Regions from separate parts of the Arthrobacter sp. UYEF36 genome, predicted to be linked through region 2. Evidence: riboswitches for the same ligand, from Rfam matches in the RefSeq annotation. Region 2 holds a riboswitch; each other region holds the start of a gene.

Region 1 (3,265 bases), on a different contig from region 2:
CGAGGATGTCGTCGATGTGCTCCAGGCCCACGGAGAGCCGGACCAGGCCCGGGTTCACGCCGGCGACGGTCTGCTGTTCGGGGGAAAGCTGGCTGTGGGTGGTCGACGCCGGGTGGATGACCAGCGAGCGCACGTCGCCGATGTTGGCCACGTGCGAGTGCAGTTCGAGGGCGTCGACGAAGCGCTTGCCGGCCTCCGCTCCCCCGGCGATGTTGAAGGCGACGACGGCGCCGGTCCCCTTCGGGCCGTACTTGCGGCCGCGCTCGTACCAGGGGCTGGACGGCAGCCCGGCATAGGCGACCGATTCGACGTCGTCCCTGGCCTCGAGCCATTCCGCCACCTTGGTGGCGTTGGCGACGTGCCGCTCCACGCGCAGGCTCAGGGTCTCGAGGCCCTGGGCGATGAGGAAGGCGTTGAACGGGGACACCGCCGAGCCGAGGTCGCGCAGCAACTGGACGCGCGCCTTGAGGATGTAGGAGAGGTTGGCGCCAAGGGCGCCGTCCTTGCCGAGGTCCCGTGCGTAGACCAGGCCGTTGTAGGTGGGGTCGGGGGTGTTGAAGCCGGGGAAGCGTTCCGGGTCCTGGCCGAAGTCGAAGTTCCCCGAGTCCACGATCACGCCGGCGATGGCAGTCCCGTGGCCGCCGAGGTACTTGGTGGCGGAGTGCACCACGATGTCCGCTCCCCATTCGATCGGCCGGATGAGGTACGGCGTGGAGAGGGTGTTGTCCACGATCAGCGGGACCCCGGCCTCATGGGCCACCTGCGAGATTCCCTCGATATCCAGCACGTCCTGGCGCGGGTTGGAGACCACTTCGCCAAAGAACAACTTGGTGTTGGGCTGCACGGCGTCGCGCCACTGGGCCAGGTTGTCCGGGTCCTCCACGAAGGTCACGGAGATGCCGAACTTTTTCAGCGTGTGCGCCAGCAGGTTGTAGGTGCCGCCGTAAAGGCTGGGGCTGGCCACCACATGGTCGCCGGCCTCGGCAACGTTCAGGATGGCGAAGGTCTCCGCGGCCTGTCCGGAGCTCAGCAGCAGCGCCGCCAGTCCGCCTTCCAGGCTGGCCACCCGCTGTTCCACGGCGTCCTGGGTGGGGTTGCCGATCCGGGTGTAGATGGGGGCGAGTTCGGCGAGGGCGAAGCGGTTGGCGGCACTTTCGGCACTGGGGAAGACGAACGACGTCGTCTGGTAGATCGGCAGCGACCGGGCGCCGGTGGCGCTGTCCGGCTCCTGGCCGGCGTGGATCTGGCGGGTTTCGAAGGACCAGGCACTGGACATCGGGACACTCCTTAGGGGACCGGGCACAGACAGCCCCGGAGCCCCTCGGCCCGGGTCTGCACTGGCGCCGCGCTTGCCCTCCGGCGGGCGCCGGACGGCCAGGTCTTCACCCGCGGCACCCCACCGCGTGACGAGGGTTGCCGGCCAGCTAGCCGGGGCTGTGCGCTGGCACTCATGACCTGACCCCAGTCTAGGAACCGGTTCCGGGCTGTGGATAGCTTTGTGACGAAGATGAAGTTACGCGGGCGGCGGGGCGCAAAAGACCGGCCACTTCCCCGCCGTGACGCGGGGCCGCGCCCGGCCGGGAGCCCTCAAAAATGACATCCCACCACGGTTAGGAGAGCCTAAGCTGAGAGCCGGATCACAAAGTGTCAAGATGAGGGCATGCGCATGGATCACGTCTCTTACGCCTGTGAACAAGATGGCCTCGCTGCCACCACCGAACGAATTGCGTCTGCCCTCGGCGTCGAAGCCGTTAAGGGCGGAGTACACCCCCGATTCGGGACCCGCAACATGATCATCCCGCTCGCGGGACACAAGTATCTCGAGGTCGTGGAGGTCCTGAACCACCCCGCGTCCGACAAGGCCCCTTTCGGCCAGGCCGTCCGCGCCCGCTCCGAAGCAGGCGGCGGCTGGATGGGCTGGTGCGTCGAAGTTGCCGACCTCGCCCCGTTCGAGGAACGGCTCGGCCGCGCCGCCGTCAACGGCAACCGCAAGTTCCCCGACGGCCGCGAACTGGTCTGGAAGCAGATCGGCATCCTCGGGCTCATCGCCGATCCCCAGGTCCCCTACATGCTCAAGTGGGAAGGCGATCCGGAACTCCACCCGTCGAAGGCCTACGAGAGCAATGTCAAGATGTCCGCCCTCACGATTGCCGGCTCGGCGGAGCGTGTCACCGAATGGCTCGGTGTCCCGGTCGAGAAGCCGCTGGAGGACGTGGCCGTGAACTGGCTCGCTCCCCGTGGGACGCCCGGCATCCTCTCCGTCACGTTCGAGACGGCCTCCGGAGCCGTCACCATCTGACGCTTCACCGCCCAACACTTCGGCCGCCATCAGCGGGTGCCAATGACGTCACCCACCGATGGCGGCCGATAACTTTTTAACTCACCGCCCGCGTCTGCCGACTTTTAAGGGCAACGCGGGGTCACTTCGCGCCCGTCCGGAGGCTCCGGATGGGCGCGAAGTGACCCCGCGTTGCTTTGTGGACGCTCAGCCCAACCCGATGGACCGGCCGAAGAGGCTGAAACCGACGAACGCCACGATGTCCAGCACCGCGTGGGCAACCACCAGCGGCATCAGGCGGCGCGTTTTTGTGTAGACCAGCGCGAAGATGACGCCCATGATGGCGTTGCCGATGAACGGCCCGAAGCCCTGGTAGAGGTGGTAGCTGCCGCGCAGCATGGAACTGGTGAAGATGGCCAGCGGCAGGCTCCAGCCGAACTTGCCCAGCCGGTCCAGCAGGTAGCCCACCACGATCACTTCCTCCACGATCCCGTGCCGGATCGCGGAGAGGACCAGTACCGGCACGGTCCACCAGTAGGAGTCCAGCGCACTGGGGATGATCGCCGTCGTAATGCCCAGCGCCCGGCCCGCGGCGTAAAGTCCCAGCGACGGGATGCCGATCAGCGCCGCCAAGGCGAACCCCTGCAGCAGGTCCCTGCCGGGGCGGGCGAAATTGAGCCCCAGTTTCTGGAACGCCGTGACGCCGTGGCTGCTGCCGCCGGACAGGCCGGACGTCCGGTGGTCGGTGAGGAAATAGAGTGCCAGGACCACCGGCACCAGGGCGAAGAAGATATCCAGCAGCTGGTAGGTGAGATCGAAGTATTCGCGGCTGCTTTGCGAACGGTTCAGGGTGGAGGTCCCCTCCGCCAGCGGCGCCCGGGTCAGCTTGTCCAGCAACTGGACGACCGAGTATACGGCGGACTGCCCCAGGGACAGTCCCAGGACGATCCAGACTTCTAACCGCAGGCGGCGGCGGGCGGGAACGAG
Region 2 (3,265 bases):
GGGCACCGTCTCCTAGCTCCCCGGCCGTCAGCCGCCCCGTGCCCGGCCGCATCCGGCGGCGCAGGCCCGTGGCCTCCCGCCCCGCAGCCCGCTTTGGCGGTAGTTTGGAACCATGAGTCAACCCGCTTCGAGCTACAACGATGACCTGCGCCTTGCCCATGTACTGGCAGATTCCGTAGATTCCCAGACCATGAGCCGCTTCAAGGCACTCGACCTTCGGATTGAGACGAAGCCGGACCTGACGCCGGTAACCGACGCCGACAAATCGGTCGAGGAGGCCATCCGCGGCCAACTCTCCCGCTCCCGTCCGCGCGACGCCGTCCTCGGCGAGGAGTTTGGCAGTTCCGGCCATGGCTCCCGCCGGTGGATCATCGACCCGATTGACGGGACCAAGAACTTCGTCCGCGGCGTGCCGGTCTGGGCCACGCTGATTGCCCTCGTCGACGAGGGCGAGCCGGTCGTCGGCGTCGTCAGCGCCCCGGCGCTGGGCAAGCGCTGGTGGGCCGCCAAGGGCGCCGGCGCCTATATGGGCCGTTCGCTGGCTGCCGCCACCCGGCTGAAAGTCTCCAACGTCTCCAAGCTCTCGGACGCCTCCCTGTCCTATTCCAGCCTGGGCGGCTGGAAGCAGCGCGGCAACCTCGACGAGTTCCTTGACCTCACCGAGAAGGTCTGGCGCACCCGCGCGTACGGCGACTTCTGGTCCTACTGCCTCGTGGCCGAAGGTGCCGTCGACATCGCCAGCGAGCCCGAACTGAACCTCTACGACATGGCCGCGCTGGTCCCGATCGTCACGGAGGCCGGGGGACGCTTCACCTCCCTCGAAGGCGAAGACGGCCCGTTCGGCGGCAACGCCCTCGCCACCAACTCCATCCTGCACTCGGAGGTTCTCAAGCGCCTCAACCCGGGCCTGGACGACCTGCTCTAGACTTTTCCGGCGGCGTTCTGCAGTTTCCGGCGGCATCGCGTAACAAAGCACTTCACATTCATGCCCCGCCTTTTCTGCGGCGGCAGGCATGTCCTAGGCTCGGAGCAGGTCACGAGTGCCAGCGCTAAACCCCGGTTTGCTGGCCGGCAACCCTCCATTCGCGGTGGGGTGCCCCGGGTGACGACCTGGCCGGTCCGGAACGGACCCGGCAAGCGCGGATCCCCGGTGTGTGGGGTCCTTTTCGAGCGAGGTCCCATGACGACTGCCACCATTCCTGCCACCCCTGACTTTCAGACCGGCGCCAGCCCGGCCCGTCCCGATGCGCGGTTCGCCGTTGCCCGACGGCCGCTGGCCGCCGTGACCGGCGCCGAGATCCAGGCACCGCTCATCCAAGGCGGCCACGTCCGCTACGCCAACCTGGACTACGGCGCCTCGGCCCCTGCCCTGTCCGTGGTCTCGGCCTACCTCAACGAGATCCTGCCTTACTACGCCAGCGTCCACCGCGGCGCCGGCTACGCCTCGCAGATCAGCACCTCGGTCTACGAGAACGCCCGCACCATTGTCCGGGAATTCGTGGGCGGCCGGCCGGACGATGCGGTGATCTTCACCCGGAACACCACCGATTCCCTGAACCTGCTGGCCGGCTGCCTGCCCGCCGTCGACGGTGTGCACACCGGCGAGGTGCTGTACCTCGACATCGAGCACCACGCCAACCTGCTGCCGTGGCAGCGCGTCCCGCACCGCAGCGTCATCGCTGCCCCCACCCTCGCCGCCACGCTGGAACTGCTCCGCGCGGAACTCGCCCACGGCGGCGTCAGCCTGCTCGCCGTGACCGGCGCCTCCAACGTCACCGGCGAGATCCTGCCGATCCGGGCCCTGGCCGCCCTGGCCCACGACTACGGCGCCAGGATCGTCGTGGACGCCGCCCAGCTGGCACCCCACCGGCGGATCGACATCGCCGCGGACGACGTCGACTACCTCGCCTTCTCCGGGCACAAGCTCTACGCACCGTTCGGCGCCGGGGTTCTGATCGGCCGGCCCGACTGGCTCGACGCCGGCACCCCGCATCTGGCCGGCGGCGGAGCCGTGCAGGACGCCAGGATTGACAGCGTCAGCTGGACCACCGGCCCGGCCCGGCATGAAGGCGGCTCCCCCAACGTCCTCGGCGCCGCGGCCCTGGCCCGGGCCACCCAGGTGATCGCCGATCTGGACGTGGACCAGTGGCACGCGCACGAAAACGCCATCCGGTCCTTCCTCGTCGAGGGCCTTAGCCGGATTGACGGTGTGACGGTCCACCAAATCTTCTCGGACAGTGCCTCCTTCGGCTCTCCGGCGGGCGCCGGGCCGGGCAACGCCGCCGGTACCGGCACCGGCACGATCGGCGTCGTCAACTTCTCGGTGGAAGGCTACGACGCGGGACTGGTTGCTGCGTACCTGTCGGCCGAACACGGCATCGGGCTGCGCGACGGCCGCTTCTGCGCGCACCCACTGCTCCGGCGGCTCGGGCTCCCTTCGGGCTCGCTGCGGGCCAGTTTCGGTGTGGGGTCCCGGCTGGAGGACGCCCAGCGCCTTCTCGCCGCCCTCCAGGAACTGCGCCGGACCGGCCTCGGCTGGGACTATGTCGTGGACGCCGGACGCTGGGTGCCGTCCAACGACACCCGCAGCTACCCGCACTGGGCCCCCAACACGCCCGGCACCGCCGGCGCTGCCCCCTGCACGCAGGACTGACAGCTCCCCCGCCGGGGAGTCCGCTGTCCCGGCCGGGAATCACCGACCCTGCCGCGTGCGGTAAATTCGAAAGGTACCATCCGGACCTGCCGAAGGAGATCGCACGTGGCACGCGGCGGACCCAAACTGCATCAGGAACGGCGCCAGGAGCTGGGGCAGAGTTTCCAGGACGGCGGGGAACAATATGAACGCGTCCGTCCCGGGTACCCCGACGACTCGGCTGACTGGCTGGTCCCCCGGGGCGCCAGGGACGCCGCGGACCTCGGCGCCGGAACCGGGAAGTTCACCGCGCTGCTGGCCGTGCGCGGCCTGCACACGGTCGCGGTGGACCCGTCCGCCGACATGCTGGAACAGCTGCGCCGGACGCTTCCGGGCGTCACCGCCGTCGAGGGTACCGCCGAGCACACCGGGCTGCCCGCGGGGGCGTTCGACCTCGTCACCGTCGCCCAGGCCTGGCACTGGTGCGATCCGCTCCTGGCCAGCACGGAGATCGCACGGATCCTCCGCCCCCACGGGGTGCTGGGGCTGATCTGGAACCAGCTGGACACGTCCGTTCCCTGGGTGCACCGCCTCTCGCGCATCATGCACGCCGGCGATGTGCACAAACCGCAC
Region 3 (3,265 bases), on a different contig from region 2:
AGTTGCCGAAGAGCAGGAAGAGGACCAGGCCGACGGCCGGAACGAAGAAGATGATCAGGAGCCAGGCCATAGCCGTAGTGGGACGGCGGTTTCCGGGGATGATGCCGAGGGCCAGGACCCGGATGGCGAGGTCAACCACGGTCAGGATCAAAATCATCCAGGACGGGAGAGTTTCCGTCAGGGAAAATGGCCACAACACAGACGAACCCCTCAAGTTCCAGACCCGCGGGACAGTTCCGGAACGGGCAACGGTCAAATCCTATCCCGCAGCCCGCCGCAGTGAGCCGCACTAAGCTGAAGCCATGACTTCTCCTGCTGCCGCTCCCGCCCCTGTCCCGGTGCTGGTCTTCCTGGATCCGGCATTCGACGGCGGCCGGCTGGCCGATGCCACCCGGCCGCAGCTGATGGCGACGGACCAGGGCGCCACCCGCGGCGACGGGGTTTTCGAGTCGCTGCTTGCGGTGGGCGGGCAGCCCCGCAAGCTCCAGGCGCACCTGGACCGGCTGGCCGGGTCGGCCCGGCTGCTGGAGCTGGACATCCCGGCGGAGGAAACCTGGCGCCGGGCCATCGCGACGGCGATCGGCGAATTCCGGCGCCAGCACGTGCCGGGCGCCGGGACCGTCGAGGACGACGAGCTTGTGGTCAAGCTCCTCGTGACCCGCGGCGTCGAAGGCGCGGGCACGCCCACCTGCTGGGTCCAGGCCTCCGCCCCCGGGTCCGCCGGGAGGCGCCAGCGCGAGACCGGCGTCGACGTCATCCTGCTGGACCGCGGCTACGACAGCGACATCGGGGAACGGGCCCCGTGGCTGCTCATGGGCGCCAAGACTCTGTCCTACGCCGTCAACATGGCCGCGCTCCGCTACGCGCATGCCCAGGGTGCGGACGACGTTATTTTCACCTCCGCGGACGGCCGTGTGCTGGAGGGTCCGACGTCGACCGTGTTGCTCGCGCACCTGGAGACCTCCGACGACGGCGCCGGCGGGGTCCGCACCGTCCGGCGGCTGATCACGCCCCAGCTGGACAGCGGGATCCTGCCCGGCACGTCGCAGGGTGCCCTGTTCATCGCGGCCAAGGCCGCCGGCTGGGAGCTGGGCTACGGCCCGCTGGAGCCCCGCGACCTGTACGACGCCGACGCCGTCTGGCTGATCTCCAGCATCCGGCTGCTGGCGCCCGTCAACCGCATCGACGGCAAGGAAATCGGCACCCCCGAGCTGCGCCGGCAACTCACCGCAGAGCTCAACGCGCTCTACGCCACGATCGAGTAGTCCTCCCCGCCTCCAAAGCAACGCGGGGTCACCTAGCGCCCATGCGGGGCCGCCGGATGGGCCGTATCTGACCCCGCGTTGCTGGGAGGAGCGTTACTTAACATGACGACGGCGGCGGTGCGGGCCGGCGTCGCAGGTGTTACGTTTTTTGGTGAGTAATGAGAACCGGCGCCAAGCCCTGACTGGCCGGTCGGCAACCCTCCCTTTCGCGGCGGGGTGCCTCAGGTGAATACTCGGCATATCGACCATTCGAGCTGCAAGCGTGAAAGAAAGAAGGAGATCCGTCGTGCCTGACGCGTCCGCCCCCGCTGTCCCCGGGACAGCACCCGCCCCGTCCCCCGCAGTCCCCGGTGCCGCCGAGGAAAAACTGGCCTACCGCCTGTTCACCGGCCCCGATGACCGCGCCTTCTGCGAGCGCGTCTCGGCCGCCCTCGCCGAGGGCTACGTGCTGCACGGCAGCGCGACCGCCACCTTCAACGGCAGCAGCGTCATCGTGGCGCAGGCCGTCGTGCTGCCGGCGGCGATCGCCAGCGCCGATGCCGCCGTCGCCAACGCCGTGGATGACCTTGAGTTCGACGGCGGGGGCCACGCGTGAGCTACGCCGGGGACCTCAGCCCGCAGGAGGCCTGGGCCAAGCTGGAGGACGGCGCCATCCTGGTGGACGTCCGCACCGAGGGCGAATGGGCCCACATCGGCATCCCCGACACCGCGTCCGCGGGCAGCAAGCGGAACGACCCGCTCTTCATCCAGTGGAACCTGGCCGGCGGCATCCCCAATTCGCAGTTCGTTGAGCAGCTGAAACTGCAGGCTCCCGGGGGCGAAGGCACCGAGCTGGTCTTCCTTTGCCGTTCGGGCGCCCGGTCCGTTGCCGCGGCGATTGCCGCGACGGACGCCGGTTTCGTCTCCTACAACGTTCTTGAGGGCTTCGAAGGCGAACCGGACCGCCACGGCGAGCGGACTGTCAACGGCTGGAAGAACCGCGGCCTGCCCACCAACCTCGGAGAGCACTAAGTGACCTTCAACCCTGATGCCGCCGGCTGGAGCGCCGACACCCAGGCCGTCCGCGGCGGACTCGACCGCACCGGCTTCCAGGAAACGTCCGAACCGGTCTTCCTGAACTCCGGCTTCGTCTACGAATCCGCAGCCGCCGCGGAGCGCGCCTTCACCGGCGAGGACGAGCGCTTCGTTTACTCCCGCTACGGCAACCCCTCGGTGGCCACTTTCCAGGAACGGCTCCGGCTGCTCGAAGGCACCGAGGCCTGCTTCGCGACCGCCTCAGGCATGTCCGCGGTCTTCACTGCCCTCGGCGCCCTGCTGGCCGCCGGCGACCGGGTGGTCGCGGCCCGTTCGCTGTTCGGATCCTGCTTCGTGATCCTCAACGAAATCCTTCCCCGCTGGGGCGTCGAGACGGTCTTCGTGGACGGCCCGGACCTGGAGCAGTGGCGGTCGGCGCTGTCGGAGCCCACGACGGCGGTCTTCTTCGAGTCGCCGTCGAACCCGATGCAGGAAATCGTGGACATCGCCGCCGTGAGCGGGCTGGCGCACGCCGCCGGGGCGACGGTCGTCGTGGACAATGTCTTCGCCACCCCCCTGCTGCAGCGCTGCGGGGAGCTCGGCGCCGATGTGATCGTGTATTCCGGAACCAAACACATCGACGGCCAGGGCCGGGTGCTCGGCGGGGCGATCCTGGGCACCAAGGAATTCATCGAGGGCCCGGTCAAGCAGCTCATGCGCCACACCGGCCCGGCGCTCTCCGCCTTCAACGCCTGGGTGCTGACCAAGGGGCTGGAGACCATGTCCCTGCGGGTGAACCACTCCTCCGCCTCCGCGCTGCGGCTGGCCGAATGGCTGGAACAGCAGCCCGCGGTCAGCTGGGTCAAGTACCCGCTGCTGCCGTCCCATCCGCAGTACGATCTGGCTGCCCGGCAGATGAAAGCCGGCGGCACCGTTCTGACCTTCGAACTCTCCCCGTCCGCCGGTCGTTCGGCGAAAGAGGCCGC

The links. Region 2 has a riboswitch for S-adenosylmethionine ahead of ABIB29_RS02790 (aminotransferase class V-fold PLP-dependent enzyme). Riboswitches for the same ligand answer to the same signal wherever they lie in the genome.
Region 1: it holds a riboswitch for S-adenosylmethionine, as region 2 does, so the genes downstream of both, ABIB29_RS19235 (bifunctional o-acetylhomoserine/o-acetylserine sulfhydrylase) here and ABIB29_RS02790 (aminotransferase class V-fold PLP-dependent enzyme) in region 2, are expected to answer to the same signal.
Region 3: it holds a riboswitch for S-adenosylmethionine, as region 2 does, so the genes downstream of both, ABIB29_RS14920 (DUF1737 domain-containing protein) here and ABIB29_RS02790 (aminotransferase class V-fold PLP-dependent enzyme) in region 2, are expected to answer to the same signal.

What each region holds. Positions count from the first base shown of each region.
Region 1 is NZ_JBEPOX010000018.1:177-3,441, forward strand. Features, by position in the region: gene ABIB29_RS19235 (bifunctional o-acetylhomoserine/o-acetylserine sulfhydrylase) at 1-1,276, opposite strand, end outside; SAM riboswitch class IV at 1,341-1,456, opposite strand; gene ABIB29_RS19240 (VOC family protein) at 1,661-2,299, shown strand; gene ABIB29_RS19245 (CPBP family intramembrane glutamic endopeptidase) at 2,486-3,265, opposite strand, start outside.
Region 2 is NZ_JBEPOX010000001.1:583,575-586,839, reverse strand. Features, by position in the region: gene rsgA (ribosome small subunit-dependent GTPase A) at 1-16, shown strand, start outside; gene hisN (histidinol-phosphatase) at 113-925, shown strand; SAM riboswitch class IV at 1,033-1,146, shown strand; gene ABIB29_RS02790 (aminotransferase class V-fold PLP-dependent enzyme) at 1,181-2,653, shown strand; gene ABIB29_RS02785 (class I SAM-dependent methyltransferase) at 2,759-3,265, shown strand, end outside.
Region 3 is NZ_JBEPOX010000010.1:61,539-64,803, reverse strand. Features, by position in the region: gene cls (cardiolipin synthase) at 1-157, opposite strand, end outside; gene ABIB29_RS14925 (aminodeoxychorismate lyase) at 303-1,265, shown strand; SAM riboswitch class IV at 1,420-1,534, shown strand; gene ABIB29_RS14920 (DUF1737 domain-containing protein) at 1,633-1,860, shown strand; gene ABIB29_RS14915 (rhodanese-like domain-containing protein) at 1,857-2,276, shown strand; gene ABIB29_RS14910 (O-succinylhomoserine sulfhydrylase) at 2,277-3,265, shown strand, end outside.